DNA from 3 places in the Pantanalinema rosaneae CENA516 genome. Region 1 is predicted to be linked to each of the others. Evidence: predicted binding sites of a transcription regulator. Region 1 holds the regulator's gene; each other region holds the start of a gene.
The links. Region 1 encodes HrcA, which represses chaperone genes, less so after heat shock. Its sites were predicted from a motif close to ANTTAGCACTCNNNANTNNNGAGTGCTAANT; they were not measured.

Region 1 (4,750 bases):
TATTCTGCCTCGGATTACTCAGACCCAGGTGCATGAACCCGCCGGAATGACCTTTGCGGCAGGACTACGGGCAATTTTGCGGCAAGACCCCGACATTATTATGGTGGGTGAAATTCGCGATCACGAGACAGCAGAAACCGCGATTCGATCGGCGCTCACAGGGCACTTAGTTCTCACCACGCTCCATACCAATGATGCGGTCAGTGCGATTCCCCGACTAAAAGACATTGGCCCTGATCCAGGGTTGATTAGTGATGCCCTATTGGGAATTGTGGCACAGCGATTAGTCCGCAAAATCTGCCCCCATTGCTCCGAACCCTACACGCCAACGGAGGCGGATCTAAAGGTATTAGGCATTAGCTGGGAGGAAGCCCAACCAGAGCAGTGGCGGCAAGGACGGGGCTGCGCTCGTTGCTTCCAGTCAGGCTTTATGGGACGGGAAGCCATTATCGAAATGCTGAATGTAGACGACACAATTCGGCAGATTATTTACGAAGGCTCAATGACCCAACTCTATCGCTACCTGGGTGAGATTAATTTTGATTCCTTCCGGGTTGCCGCGATCGCCAAAGTTACCCAAGGAATCACGACCGTCAAAGAAGTTTTGCGGGTACTACCTCATAGTGCGATGTATCGCCGTTACCTGGAAGGCAATCGCCATAACTGGATCCATGCAGTCAGTAGTTAGACAAGAACCCGTTTGATCGCTAAATTAGTTTCAATCCAGTCGCGTTGGTTCCCGCGATCGCGGCAGTCTATTGACCTATTGATGCAATTGCTATGTCTACTCAATCGATCGTTCAAATTAGTGTAGAGGAGTTGGCTCGACGGCAAGCCGAGGCGGCTGAAACCTTGCAACTTGTCGATGTCCGAGAACCCCATGAGTTACGCATGGCAGCCCTGGAGGGGTTTCAAAACTTGCCCTTAAGTCAGTTTGCCGAATGGTCGGGTGACATTCGCTCCCGCCTGGATCCAGATAAGGAAACACTCGTACTGTGCCACCACGGGATGCGATCGGCGCAAATGTGCCAGTGGTTACTCAGTCAGGGGTTTACCAACGTCAAGAATATTGCTGGCGGGATTGATGCCTATTCCCTCATGGTTGATCCCACGATTCCCCAATACTGAGACTCCCGATCGCCCTAAGTCCCCGATCGCTAAGATAGGATTACATCTAAGCCGTCAGTGTATCCCTGATGACGAGCGTTACCGTTGTTACGGTGCATCCTCCCAATTCAGGCGACAATAGAGCATTCATTGTTCGCTTTCCTTCAAAACCCTTTTAGCATCCCGCTCTTACCCTCAATGTCTATCCAGGTCAATTTAACCAATCGCCAACAACAGGTGCTTTGGGCAACCGTTCGCCACTATATTGCGACGGCTGAACCCGTTGGTTCCGAAGCGTTAGTCAAAGAATTCAATCTTAGTGTCAGCTCTGCCACGATTCGCAATGCGATGGGGGTGCTGGAGAAGGTCGGCTTACTTTACCAACCTCATACCTCCGCCGGACGCATTCCCTCCGATTCGGGCTACCGGATTTATGTGGATAAACTAATTACACCAGCCACGGAATTTAACTCTCAGGTAGAACAGTTACTCAGCGATCGCTTAAACCGGGAAGACTGGAGCCTGGAAGCGATGCTGCGGGGGGCTGCCCAAATTCTGGCAGCGGTGAGTGGTTATATCGCCCTGATTACCCTACCTCAAACCGCCACAACTCGCTTGCGCCATGTGCAATTGGTGCTGGTGGATGCCAAGCGGGTGATGCTGATTTTTGTCACCGATTCCTACGAAACCCAGTCGGTTTTACTGGACTTGCCGCCGATCGCCGACCATACCATACCCGACCCCGAGCTATTGGAACGAGAGTTACAACTCCTGTCCAACTTCTTGAATAGTCACCTGCGGGAATGCCCCTTAGCGGAACTGGCAACCCTGGACTGGACAGAACTCGATCGCGAGTTTCAGCGCTATGGTGACATGCTACGCACCGTGTTAACGGAACTCTCCCGCCGTTCCCAAGCTCCCGCCACCACCCAACTGATGATTAGTGGCTTATCCGAAGTGCTGCGGCAACCGGAATTTTCGGAAGTGCAGCAAGTCCAAACGATCGTGCATCTGCTAGAGGAAGAACAGGATCAACTGGTTCCCCTGATCTTTGAACCCTCACCAACGGAAGCCCCGGGTAGACGGGTCAGCATTCGCATCGGCTCCGAAAATCCCTTGGCACCCATTCGCACCTGTACCCTGATCTCATCGACCTACTGCAAGGGCAGCGTTCCCGTGGGCAGTGTGGGGGTGTTAGGCCCAACCCGGATGGTGTACGAAAATGCGATCGCATTAGTGGAAGCCGCCGCCGATTATCTCTCGGAAGCCTTTAGTTAGCCTCATTCGATCACCACTCGCCATTCATAGAGTTCGTAGGTGACACAGCCGTTTTGAATTAAGGGGTCTTGGGCGACGATCGCCCTTGCCTCCTCCAGCGAAGCGGCTTCAAACAACAACATGCCACCGCCGCCCCCACCCCAGTAGCCAGAGCGAGCATGACGACCCTGACGAATTAATTCCCGAACAAATTCTTTATGGGCAGGAACATGTTGATCGAAGATAGTTTTATCCACAATTCCCGCTTCAATCTTGACGAACCAGGGCATCTACCGACATCCTTAATAGGGTTTTGTAGCAACAACGAACATTTGCGCTCCCAGGAATTTCCAGGCGATCGGGAGTTTTAAATATAGGGACAATAGTGTAGGGGAAGACGGTCTGCCTTTGGTAGAAAAGGGCAGAAAGCGAGGAATCATGGTTTCAATTTGAAAGCCGATCGTTTTTAAAACTTCTTCTAGAGAAATGTGGGTAATCGGCAGATGGTGATCAATAAAGTCGTAATATTCTTTAACCGCATACTTGAAATTCGGTTGAATAATCAGCAATTTGCCGCCGGGATTGAGCAGCTTAAAGCAAAATGCCAAGACTTCGATTAATTCTTCCTTACTGCGTAAATGCTCAAAGAAATTAGACACAAAGATGCGATCGACTCCTGACGGCAAGCTGCGATGTTGGTTGGAATCTAAAATATCAATATTAAAGACCTGAACATCTGGGTTAGCGAACTGTTTCGCATCGGGATTCAGGTCAATCAAATATTTTTCTTTAGCTTGTACCTGATTAATGAATTCGCAATAACCACCCCCAATATCGAGGACAGTCGAATTTTTGCCAACATACGTTTGGAGAAACTCTTTAACCAAAACCTTCCAAAGTTTGAGTTTAGCCTGCTGTTCTTGGTAGTTGAAGCGGTTGGAATACAGCTTGGCTAAATATTCTTGCTGTTGCATAATTATAAGGTTTTTATGTAGACCTCCATTAGGGTATCACTAACAGACTTTAATGGAAAAGGTTGCCTAAAATGCTCAGGTTTTGCCATGACACGAATTTTACTTACAGGCGCAGCAGGTCAGGTCGGTCAGGAGTTACAGCACACCTTAGCCCCCCTGGGGGAAGTAGTGGCGGTGACGCGGGAACAGATGGATTTCTCTCAAGCTGATGCCGTCCGGCAGATCGTGACATCCATGCAGCCGGATATGATTGTGAATGCGGCAGCTTACACGGCAGTAGACAAGGCGGAAAGTGAACTAGAGTTAGCCAATCTGGTCAATGGTACGACCCCCGGAATTCTGGCAGAAGTTGCCCACCAACGAAACATCGGCTTGATTCACATCTCCACCGATTATGTGTTTGATGGCAGTCAAAGCACCCCCTATCGAGAGACCGATCCGACCCAGCCATTGGGAGCCTATGGTAGCTCGAAGCTACTGGGGGAAGAGGCGATCCGAGCCAATTGTCCACTGCACATGATTATTCGGACTGCCTGGGTCTATGGAGCCAAAGGTCAGGTAAATTTCGTCAAAACCATGTTGCGCCTGGGAGCCGATCGCGAAGAACTACGAGTTGTCGCGGATCAAATTGGTTCACCCACCTGGGCATTGGATCTGGCAACCGCGATCGCCCAATTTTTACCCCAACTCAGTCCCGACACCGCAGGCACCTATCACTACACCAATAGCGGCGTATGTAGCTGGTACGATTTCGCGATCGCCATCTTTGAAGAAGCGGCAGCGCTAGGATTTCCGCTCAAAATCCAGCGAGTGATTCCAATTCCCACAGCAGACTATCCCACTCCGGCACGTCGTCCTGCCTTCTCAGTGTTGTCGTTGCAGAAAACCACCCAGTTATTAGGATCACCCCCACCCCATTGGCGACAAAGCCTCCGCAAAATGCTCCTAGAACTCAAACAATTAAGTTAAAGGCATGAGAGGGTGTTTGAAAAGTCAAAATCGTTACCTGAACCGCCCCCCTAGCCCCCCAATTCTGGGGGGAACCGGATTCAAAGTCCCCCAGAATTGGGGGGCTTATAGCCCTACAGGCATACTAGAAAAGGGGGCAAGTGCAATCACTTTGATACTTTTAAAGCATCCTCTGAACGAGACAACCTCCCTGTGATTTATCTAATTACAGTTAATTACTTTTCAACAGATTTAATTGCTCAGCTTTTGGTATCAATTAAGTCTACTAAAGCTTCAAATTTCAAGTTAGTAATTGTCAATAATTCTCCGGACGATCGCCAGATTCAAAAACTAGCTGGAGTATCAGTTGTCATATTAGAGGCTGAGCAGAATTTAGGGTTTGGAGCGGGTTGTAATTTAGGCTTGCAATGGGTTTATCAACAAGAGCGTTCTGCGATCGTCTG
Region 2 (4,750 bases), on a different contig from region 1:
TCCTTTTTTTGTCCGTCCGGCTGCCCGAAAGAAAATTGAAAAACTGGCTCAGGAAATGGGTGCAACTGAAATTACGGCGGAGATTTACGCCCAAGCCAAACAGAAATTTGGTTCTAAATAATCTAACTTGAGAATGCGATCGCTGAGTGCAGCTATGCAGCGATCGCTTAAAAAATCACTTTTTTATAAATAGCAGATATTTCAATCTTAAATGGTACAGAAACACAATTAAGCTCTGAATCAAGCTCGTTATATTCAGTCAATAACCATTGATTCCGAGCGGTTTTTGTATAGTGTTCTAGATGAATTTTTGCCTGATCGACTAAAAGATATTCTTGAAAACTGGGAATTGTTCGGTAAAATTCAAACTTCTCACCGCGATCGTAGTTTTTAGTAGAGTCAGATAACACTTCGACAATTAATATTGGGTTTGTAATCGTATCTTTTCGTCCTTCAGCTAACGCTAGCGCCCCAGCAACTACCATCACATCCGGGTAAGTGTATAGACCAGCGTGGGGAATCCAGAGCCGCATATCGCTTGTGAACACATCATAATCATCTGTTAAAGCTAGATTTAACGCGGACACTAGATTAACTGCAATGCGGTTGTGATTGGGTGAGCCACCTGCCATAGGAAAAATTCGTCCATTGTAATATTCACTCCGGAAATCTGCCATTTCTTCCAGAGCTAAATACTCTTCGGGTGAATAGATTCGCTCTTGAGTTTGCATTTTTCTGATCAGACTCAATCAGTTCAGTGTATCGCAGGATTTGGTCGGCGATAAAAAAGGGCGATCGCCCTTGATGGAATGCGATCGCCCTGAATTATTGCAGATAACAGGAATAGATTCTCTGTTACAAACGAGCCAATTAGTAGTCGAAGTCGCCGCCCATGCCGCCGCCAGCACCAGCCGGAGCTGCATCCTTGGGTTCGGGCTTGTCAACCACGATGCACTCGGTGGTCAACACCATGCCTGCGATCGAAGCCGCGTTTTGTAGCGCTGAACGAGTCACTTTAGCCGGGTCAACGATCCCTGCCTCGAACATGTCAACGAATTCATTGCTAGCCGCGTTGTAGCCAACATTGAAGTCCTTCTCTTTCACCCGCTCAGCGATCACCGCACCGTTTTGACCGGCGTTTTCAGCGATCCGCTTTAGAGGAGCCGCCAGAGCGCGAGCCACGATCGTTGCACCGATCAACTCTTCGCCAGCCAGGTTGCCGTTTGCCCACTCTTCCAGTTGAGGAGACAGGTGCGCCAGAGTGGTGCCACCACCCGGAACGATGCCTTCTTCCACAGCCGCTTTAGTCGCGTTGATGGCATCTTCCAGCCGCAGCTTCCGATCCTTCATTTCGGTTTCGGTTGCCGCACCGACTTTGATTACAGCCACACCGCCAGCTAGCTTAGCGAGACGCTCTTGCAGCTTTTCTTTGTCGTAGCTGGAGTCGGTTTCGTCCATTTGGCGACGAATTTGCTCAACGCGAGCTTTCACTTGGGCTTCGTTGCCTTCAGCCACGATCGTGGTGTTGTCTTTGGTGATGGTGACACGACGGGCTTTACCCAGGCTGTCGATCTTAGCCGCATCCAGCTTCAGACCGGCATCTTCGGTGATCAGTTGGCCACCAGTCAGCACCGCGATGTCTTCCAGCATGGCTTTACGACGATCGCCGAAGCCAGGAGCTTTCACCGCCGCCACATTCAGCACACCGCGCAGACGGTTTACCACCAGGGTAGCCAGCGCTTCTTTCTCAATATCTTCCGCGATGATCACCAGCGGACGACCGGCGCGAGCCACTTGCTCCAGGACGGGCACGAGATCTTGTACCAGGGTGATCTTCTTGTCGGTGATCAGCAGGAAGGGTTCATCCAGAACGGCTTCCATCCGCTCGGTGTCGGTTGCGAAGTAGGGAGAGATATAACCCTTGTCGAAGCGCATCCCTTCCGTGACTTCCAGTTCGGTCGTCATGGACTTGCCTTCTTCCAGAGAGATCACACCCTCTTTGCCCACTTTGTCCATGGCGTTGGCAATCATTTGACCGACTTCATCGTCGTTCCCCGCAGAGATCGCGCCAACTTGGGCGATCGCCTTAGAGTCTTCGACGGAACGAGCATGTTGAGCAATTTGATCAACCAGGAAGCTGGTGGCTTTGTCGATCCCACGCTTCAGCGCGATCGCATTTGCACCGGCTGCCACGTTCCGCAGACCTTCTTTCACCATGGCATGAGCCAGAACGGTTGCAGTGGTGGTGCCATCACCGGCGGCATCATTGGTCTTGGAAGCGGCTTGACGAATCAAGGATACGCCAGTGTTTTCAACGTGATCTTCGAGTTCGATTTCCTTCGCGATGGTGACACCATCATTGACGATTTGCGGAGCGCCGAACTTCTTCTCTAGCACAACGTTGCGACCTTTGGGCCCGAGGGTAACGGCAACTGCCTCAGCCAGAATGTCCATTCCCTTTTCCAGGGCACGACGAGCGTTTTCGTTGTAAATGATGCGTTTTGCCATAATTGTTGCTGTAACCTTCAGTAGTTGAGTGAGGAATTGTGAAAGATTAATGGAGATGGGTTAGAAACTGGTAATCTCAACCAGTTATCTTGTGCCTAACTTAGGCAACGATCGCTAGAATGTCTTTTTCAGACAGGAGCACGTACTCATCGGTACCCAATTTGATGTCAGTACCGGCATACTTGGAGTACAGCACTTTGTCACCGACTTTGACTTCTAGCTCTTGGCGAGAGCCATCGTCATTCCGCTTGCCAGGCCCGATTGCAGCAACTTCACCGACTTGGGGCTTTTCCTTTGCCGTATCGGGCAGAAGGATGCCACCAGCCGTCTTTTCTTCAGAAGCACTGACTTTCACGAACACGCGATCGCCCAGAGGCTTAACAGTGGAAACGCTCAAAGATACGGCTGCCATACTAAATTCTCCAAACTAGCAGATTAGGCTCGGTTAAGTTCAAACTTTGCAAGGCAAAGCCGCCCAATTCAAATAACGCATCGTGCTTCATCAATGCCATTACTGGAATGAGCTTGCCGTTGCAGGTTGCAAGGTAGGAAAAGTGATCAAAAGTCAATTCACTCGATCCACCGTTGCCAGTCTAACAGAGTTTTGGTGCTCGGTTAGCACTCTCAACCCTCGAGTGCTAATTTACCTAAGCCGCTGCATAGATGACAATCCGATCGCATGTACGGGTTTCCGAACGGTAGAAAGTAGGGAGGCTTGAAACGGTTTACTGACCGGCTTTTCCCTGTTGAGCCGCCTGTTGGATCTGTCCCGTAAAATAGTCCTCACGATACTTGAGTTGTCTGGCTAGATCTAACCCCCGTCGGAATGCCAGGATAGCCTGGGGATATTCCTTGCGAGACAAATAAATTTGCCCAATTTTGTCGTAAGCCGCCATCACGCCATAGGTGTTGTAGGCTTGTTGCTCTACCCCAATCAGAAAATCGTAAATCCGCAGGGCAGCATCCAGACGATTATTCGCAAGATAGAGAGCGGCTAATTTCTGTAGAGAATCGCTGGCATAGGCGAGTTGCAGTAAGGGTTGTGCCAGTTGATAGGCCGCTTGATAGCTTTGTTCTGCCAAATCCAGTCGCCCCATGATCTGGTAGTTGTCGCCCATGCGAATATGGAGCGGTGGAATCGGGTTGGGATCTCTCATGACTGTCTGGTACAGCGTGATTAATTGCTGTTGGTAGGCGATCGCGGCTTCCGGTTGTTTGGCTTGTTCGTGAATATAGGCCAGTTGGTTGAGATACAGAATTTCGTATTGGCGATCGCCCCGTGTTCGCGATCGTTCTAGCAGTTCTCGGAATGCCGTGGCGGCGGGGTCATAACTAAACCAACTTAAGTGCAGTTGACCCAGGGTAATTAATGTCGATTCAATTTTTGCTTCGTCCCGCCGTTGTCTGGCATCTGCCAAAATTTGTTCGTAGATTCTGACCGCTACTTGAGGTAATCGGACTTGCTGGTAAGCAATCCCCAAGGCTTCTAACACCCGAATTTTGGTCGCTGGATCAAGGTTCAGAATCGGTGCAGTCACACCAGGATTTGGTGGAGTTGGGCGAGTGACAGGGACAGTTCGGGTGGGAACGGTGATCGCAGGAGTGGGGTTGGTCGGAGTAGTTGTACCTGTTTGTGCCAGGGTGGTTGGCACTGCACCCGTTTGGGAGCGGCTTGTTTGAGATGAATTTACCTGGGCTGAACTGGCTGGAGAACTACTGTTGGATGATGAGTTGACCCGAACTGAACGATTCTGATCCGTCCGAATTGGCGCCGAGTTAATTTGAGCGTTACTCGATGATGTCCCGTTCTGATTGCCTCCAGCTTGATTCGCGGTTGTTTCAGGTTTTGGTTGAACAGAACTGCTTGGATTAGGCGTGGGGCTGGGAGCAGGGGTTTGAGGCGGTGGGACGACGGGAACTTTACCAGGATCGGTGGCAGGAGGAGTGGTTGGAGTTGGGCTACCAGAACTGGGTGGCGGTGGTGGCAGAATTTGAGTCAGGATGGCATCTAAGCGTTTAGTAATCCACCGTACCTGGGTAGTATCTGTTTCTTTCCAGGCAATATCTCCCACTCGACCTAACGCTTGAATTTCAGGAATTAATCCTAATGCTCGACGTAATCGTAATTCCCGGTTCCAGAGGTCAAATGCGCCCACCCGATCGCCAGCCTGTAATCTTGCCTGGGCTTCGGCATTTAAGGCATCACAGGCGATCGCTAACTGCTGTTGTTCTGGCGCTGTTA
Region 3 (4,750 bases), on a different contig from region 1:
AATCGGCATTGCCAAATTGTTTGGAATCCAACTGCCAATTAACTTTAACTCTCCCTATAAATCCCTCAGTATTATTGAATTCTGGCGACGCTGGCACATTACTCTTTCTAACTTCCTGCGGGACTATTTATATATCCCCTTAGGCGGAAATCGTAAAGGTGAAATTCGTCGCAATATTAATCTTATGATCACCATGTTATTAGGTGGGCTTTGGCATGGAGCCGGATGGTCATTTGTATTGTGGGGTGGTCTAAATGGGGTGTATTTGTTAATTAATCACCAGTGGCGATCGTATCGTCAGCGGATCTGGGGACAGGACTTAAACCCCAGCCCGTATTGGAGCCGATTTCTAAGTGGTCTGATCACGTTTATTGCGGTGGTCATCGGTTGGGTTTTCTTCCGCGCTAGAGATATGCACACTGCCTGGATAATGCTGCAAGGCATGGTCAGAGTGCAGGGACTTGACTTTACTGATTTAATGCCAAATTTAGAAATTGAAATCGAACAGGTAGAAGACATTTATGAGTTAGATCCACTGATGCTGACACTGATCATAGGTGGCTTACTGCTGATCGTTTGGTGTCTACCCAATACCCAGCAATGGATCGGCGAACACCACTTAGCCAATCATCAGCAACAATCAGCCATAACAAATAATGCCAAACCATCTCAATGGTGCAAAAAATTCTATTGGCAACCAAACCAATTCTGGGCAGTTATTTGTGCCATTTTAAGTGTGATTGCCTTGCTAAATTTAGTCAAAGTCAGTGAGTTTTTATATTTTGAGTTTTAGAGATTTGATTCTAGTTAATTAAGTATTTCGACGATCGCTGAGGGATAACCCGATGAGAACTTACTTAAATACCTACTTCAAAGTATTAATCACACTTATTCTAGCGATCGGGTTGCTGAATTATGTGGTTGACCCGCTCTGGTATCACAGTGGCAATCGCTTAACAGCCATTAATCCCCCCTGGAATGAACGGGTAGCTAAAACTAACCTTTATCTTCAGCAACCAGAAGCATACAACTGTTTAATCTTTGGGACTTCCAGAGCTACCATCCTTCACACCGAATGGTTTCAAAACCATCACTGCTTTAACTATGCCTTTAGTGGCGGCAAGATTGAAGAAATTATCAGTTATGCCGACTATATCAAACAAAAAGGGGCAAATCCGGCGATCGTCTATGTAGAAGTTGAGCCATTTAAATTGAATGAAGCCTCAGATGACTCCTATTTGACAGCCCGAGAAATTCAACCCACTCCACTCTATGAAACTTATTTTTTCTCGATGAATACACTGTCTTTATCGCTCAGAACAGTGTTAGACATGTATGAGCACTCCCGACTATATAACCAACATTTTAAAGTTACTTTATCGGAAGATATCCCAGATTACGAACCCGAATTAATCGCACCGGAACCACCTGGGCAACCCCCCGATCGCGACGCGTGTAAACTTGAACGAGTCAAGTCCTATCAAGCTCTCAAACAAAAATTTCCTCAAGCTGAATTTGTGGGATTCGTCGCCCCGATCTCCGCCTGGCGGGTATTCAATACCATGTATGCCGAAGGATTACTGAATTGCCAATTAGCTGGAACTCATCAAATCGCCAGTCTATTTAATCGCTTTTATGATTTTGCCATTCCTTCAGCCATGACCACTCGCACTGACAACACCTATGACGGCAACCATTACTATCCTCAGGTGTTTCAGGACATGGCTCAAACCCTGGAAGGACAACCACCCACCTTTGGCGTTGATGTCAAGCAATACCCATTAGCGACCTACCAATCGCTCTACGCCACACGACTACAGCAGTTTCTCCAACAAATTGGCAAAAGCGATCGCTGGCAAGGTTAGTTCCTCAAGGTCAACTCATCATGCTGTTTTAGACTGCTTACTCGCCAGCAATGGCATGATCCGAATAAAACAGGCGAACCCAACGACCAGAGCAATCAAGGCTAAAGGGGCATACAGGACAACCATGCCAACCAGAGTCATCAGCGTCTCGTTCATCGGTCTTGATGTTTCCGTAGATAAATAGCGATTTGACAAACCATTCAGTAGATTCAATCCTGACTATAGCGATTCCTTAATCAATTATTGACAAGACTTAATCGATCGATACAGAAACCTAATCTTTTGCGGAAGGATTGCCCAGACAGTCTTCATACATCATTAGATAGAAAAGCTTTTAGCAGTCGATCGCTGAGAGTGCTAAATTCTATGTGGAGAACTGAACGAGAAAGCTATGGCAAAGATTGTTGTCTTTCAAGAAGAATCCCGGCAGGCATTAGAGAAAGGGGTGAACGCTCTCGCCAATGCTGTGCGGGTCACGTTAGGGCCGAAGGGTCGGAATGTCCTGCTAGAGAAGAAATATGGCGCACCACAGATCGTCAATGATGGCATTACGATCGCCAAGGAAATTGAACTCGAAGATCCCCTGGAAAACACGGGAGCCAAGCTAATTCAAGAAGTTGCCTCTAAAACGAAGGATCTGGCAGGTGACGGCACCACCACGGCTACGGTATTGGCTCAAGCCATGATTCATGAAGGCTTGAAGAATGTGGCGGCTGGCAGTAATCCGGTCGCTCTACGACGCGGGATTGAAAAGGCTGTCGCCAAGCTGGTCACCGAAATTCAGGCGGTTGCGAAGCCGATCGAAGGCAACGCGATCGCCCAGGTAGCCACGGTTTCTTCCGGAAACGATGAGGAAGTCGGTGCGATGATTTCCGAAGCCATGAGCAAAGTTGGTAAGGATGGGGTGATCACCGTAGAGGAATCGAAGTCTCTAGCCACCGAAATGGAACTGGTGGAAGGGATGCAGATCGATCGGGGCTACATTTCTCCCTACTTCGTCACCGACACCGAGCGGATGATCGCAGAGTTTGAAAATGCGTTGATTCTGCTCACCGACAAGAAAATTGGTTCGATTCAAGAACTGGTTCCCGTCCTGGAGAAAGTGGCTCGTTCCGGGCAAGCTCTGATCGTAATGGCAGAAGACATCGAAGGCGAAGCTCTAGCGACCTTAGTAGTCAACCGTTTACGGGGTGTCCTGAGTGTCGCGGCAGTTAAAGCCCCCGGATTCGGGGAACGCCGTAAAGCCATGCTGCAAGACATCGCCGTCCTTACCAACGGACAGGTGATTTCGGAAGATATCGGACTCAGCCTCGATTCCGTCACCCTCGATATGCTGGGCAAAACCCGCAAAATCACCATCACCAAAGACGCGACAACGATCGTCTCCAACATCGAAAACTCAACCGATGTCGAGAAGCGGATTGTGCAACTGCGCCAAGAACTGGAACGCAGCGATTCTGACTATGACAAAGAAAAACTCTCAGAGCGGATCGCGAAGTTATCCGGTGGAGTCGCCGTGATCAAAGTCGGTGCCGCCACCGAAACCGAGCTGAAAGATCGCAAACTGCGGATTGAAGATGCGCTCAATGCCACCAAAGCCGCTGTTGACGAAGGAATTGTTCCCGGTGGTGGTGTCACCCTGATTCACTTAGCTCCTAAACTGGCAGAACTCAAGAGTGGGTTAACGACCGACGAGCAAATTGGTACAGATATTGTGCTGCGATCGCTGGAAGCGCCGTTAAAGCAAATCGCGGATAACGCTGGCGTAGAAGGTGCGGTGGTCGTTGAGAAAGTCCGGCACATGGACTTCAATATGGGCTACAACGCTTTGACTAACCAATTTGAGGATTTAATCGTCGCTGGCATTATTGACCCAGCCAAAGTCGTGCGTTCTGCCCTTCAGGATGCCGCCTCGATCGCAGGCATGGTACTGACCACAGAAGCCCTGGTGGTTGAGAAGCCTGAGAAGAAAGCCGCTGCTGGTGCTCCCGATGGTGGCATGGGTGGCATGGGCGGTATGGGCGGTATGGGCGGTATGGGTGGCATGGGCGGCATGGGCATGATGTAGTCCCTAACCCCGTAGCGGCTTAACAAGGCTGAGATAACGTCAGTCTTAGAGTAGGTTGTGATTCTAGCAGCCTACTCTTTTTCATAACTGTAATTCGACTGTCAAGCTCGTATAGCAGATTTCTGGCTGCCCGTGATATAAATCACCCCAAATGGCTACTGTTATCACATGACTCCTCCAACCAACAGACGATAACTGAAGTAGATTCCTCATTCTCCTGAAAACGTCATGTCTGGTTCACTTTGCAGCAAAGGCTCGATGATTATCCACGCGATCGCGATTACTACCGCCCTATCGATCGTGTCTGGCTATTTATCTCCTCAAACGGATTCTATTCATCGGTTTCCCACACCCCTAAATCTGAACGCCAACACATCGGCTCAACGCTAACTGATAGTCTGGTCCTGATCCCCGTCCACCGATCAAGAAAAGCTCCTAGACTGGAGACAACGAGATCAGCCCAGGACGTATGGTGCGACTAAACCGTTGGCAGTGGATAATATTAGCCGTTCCGATCGCCGCAACTGTTAGCTTCCTCATGATTGCGGCAGGCATGAAAATTCATGAGCTAGGAATTAACTGGATTTGGGGCATTATCGTCCTGGTCTTTGTCGGTTGGCGCTGGTTACTGGTCAAATGGACTCAACCAGCCTTTGCAGCAATTGAGGCAGTCGTAGCAGAAGTCGAAGCCGAACTTGAAGCCACACCCGACGAACAGGCTCCTAACCTAAGCAGCAATGTCGATCGTCAAGCAGAAGCCGCACTGCAACGGGTTTTAGCGGCATCCCGTACCGATCCAGTCCTCTGGGAAGACTGG

Region 2: a site for HrcA is predicted at 3,122-3,152, ahead of groES (co-chaperone GroES). Genes of this name have one in related genera too.
Region 3: a site for HrcA is predicted at 2,198-2,228, ahead of groL (chaperonin GroEL). Genes of this name have one in related genera too.

The regions. Positions count from the first base shown of each region.
Region 1 is NZ_JBLZFZ010000088.1:1,040-5,789, forward strand. It holds partial or broken gene ACN4EK_RS29830 (GspE/PulE family protein) at 1-688, shown strand, start outside; gene ACN4EK_RS29835 (rhodanese-like domain-containing protein) at 781-1,128, shown strand; gene hrcA (heat-inducible transcriptional repressor HrcA) at 1,306-2,385, shown strand; gene ACN4EK_RS29845 (YciI family protein) at 2,388-2,654, opposite strand; gene ACN4EK_RS29850 (class I SAM-dependent methyltransferase) at 2,667-3,338, opposite strand; gene rfbD (dTDP-4-dehydrorhamnose reductase) at 3,426-4,307, shown strand; gene ACN4EK_RS29860 (glycosyltransferase) at 4,500-4,750, shown strand, end outside.
Region 2 is NZ_JBLZFZ010000010.1:117,583-122,332, reverse strand. It holds gene ACN4EK_RS08125 (PCP reductase family protein) at 1-121, shown strand, start outside; gene ACN4EK_RS08120 (Uma2 family endonuclease) at 168-731, opposite strand; gene groL (chaperonin GroEL) at 871-2,508, opposite strand; gene groES (co-chaperone GroES) at 2,609-2,920, opposite strand; gene ACN4EK_RS08105 (tetratricopeptide repeat protein) at 3,234-4,750, opposite strand, start outside.
Region 3 is NZ_JBLZFZ010000073.1:2,887-7,636, reverse strand. It holds gene ACN4EK_RS27940 (MBOAT family O-acyltransferase) at 1-793, shown strand, start outside; gene ACN4EK_RS27935 (hypothetical protein) at 846-1,865, shown strand; gene ACN4EK_RS27930 (hypothetical protein) at 1,884-2,021, opposite strand; gene groL (chaperonin GroEL) at 2,257-3,933, shown strand; gene ACN4EK_RS27920 (hypothetical protein) at 4,162-4,323, shown strand; gene ACN4EK_RS27915 (GTPase family protein) at 4,403-4,750, shown strand, end outside.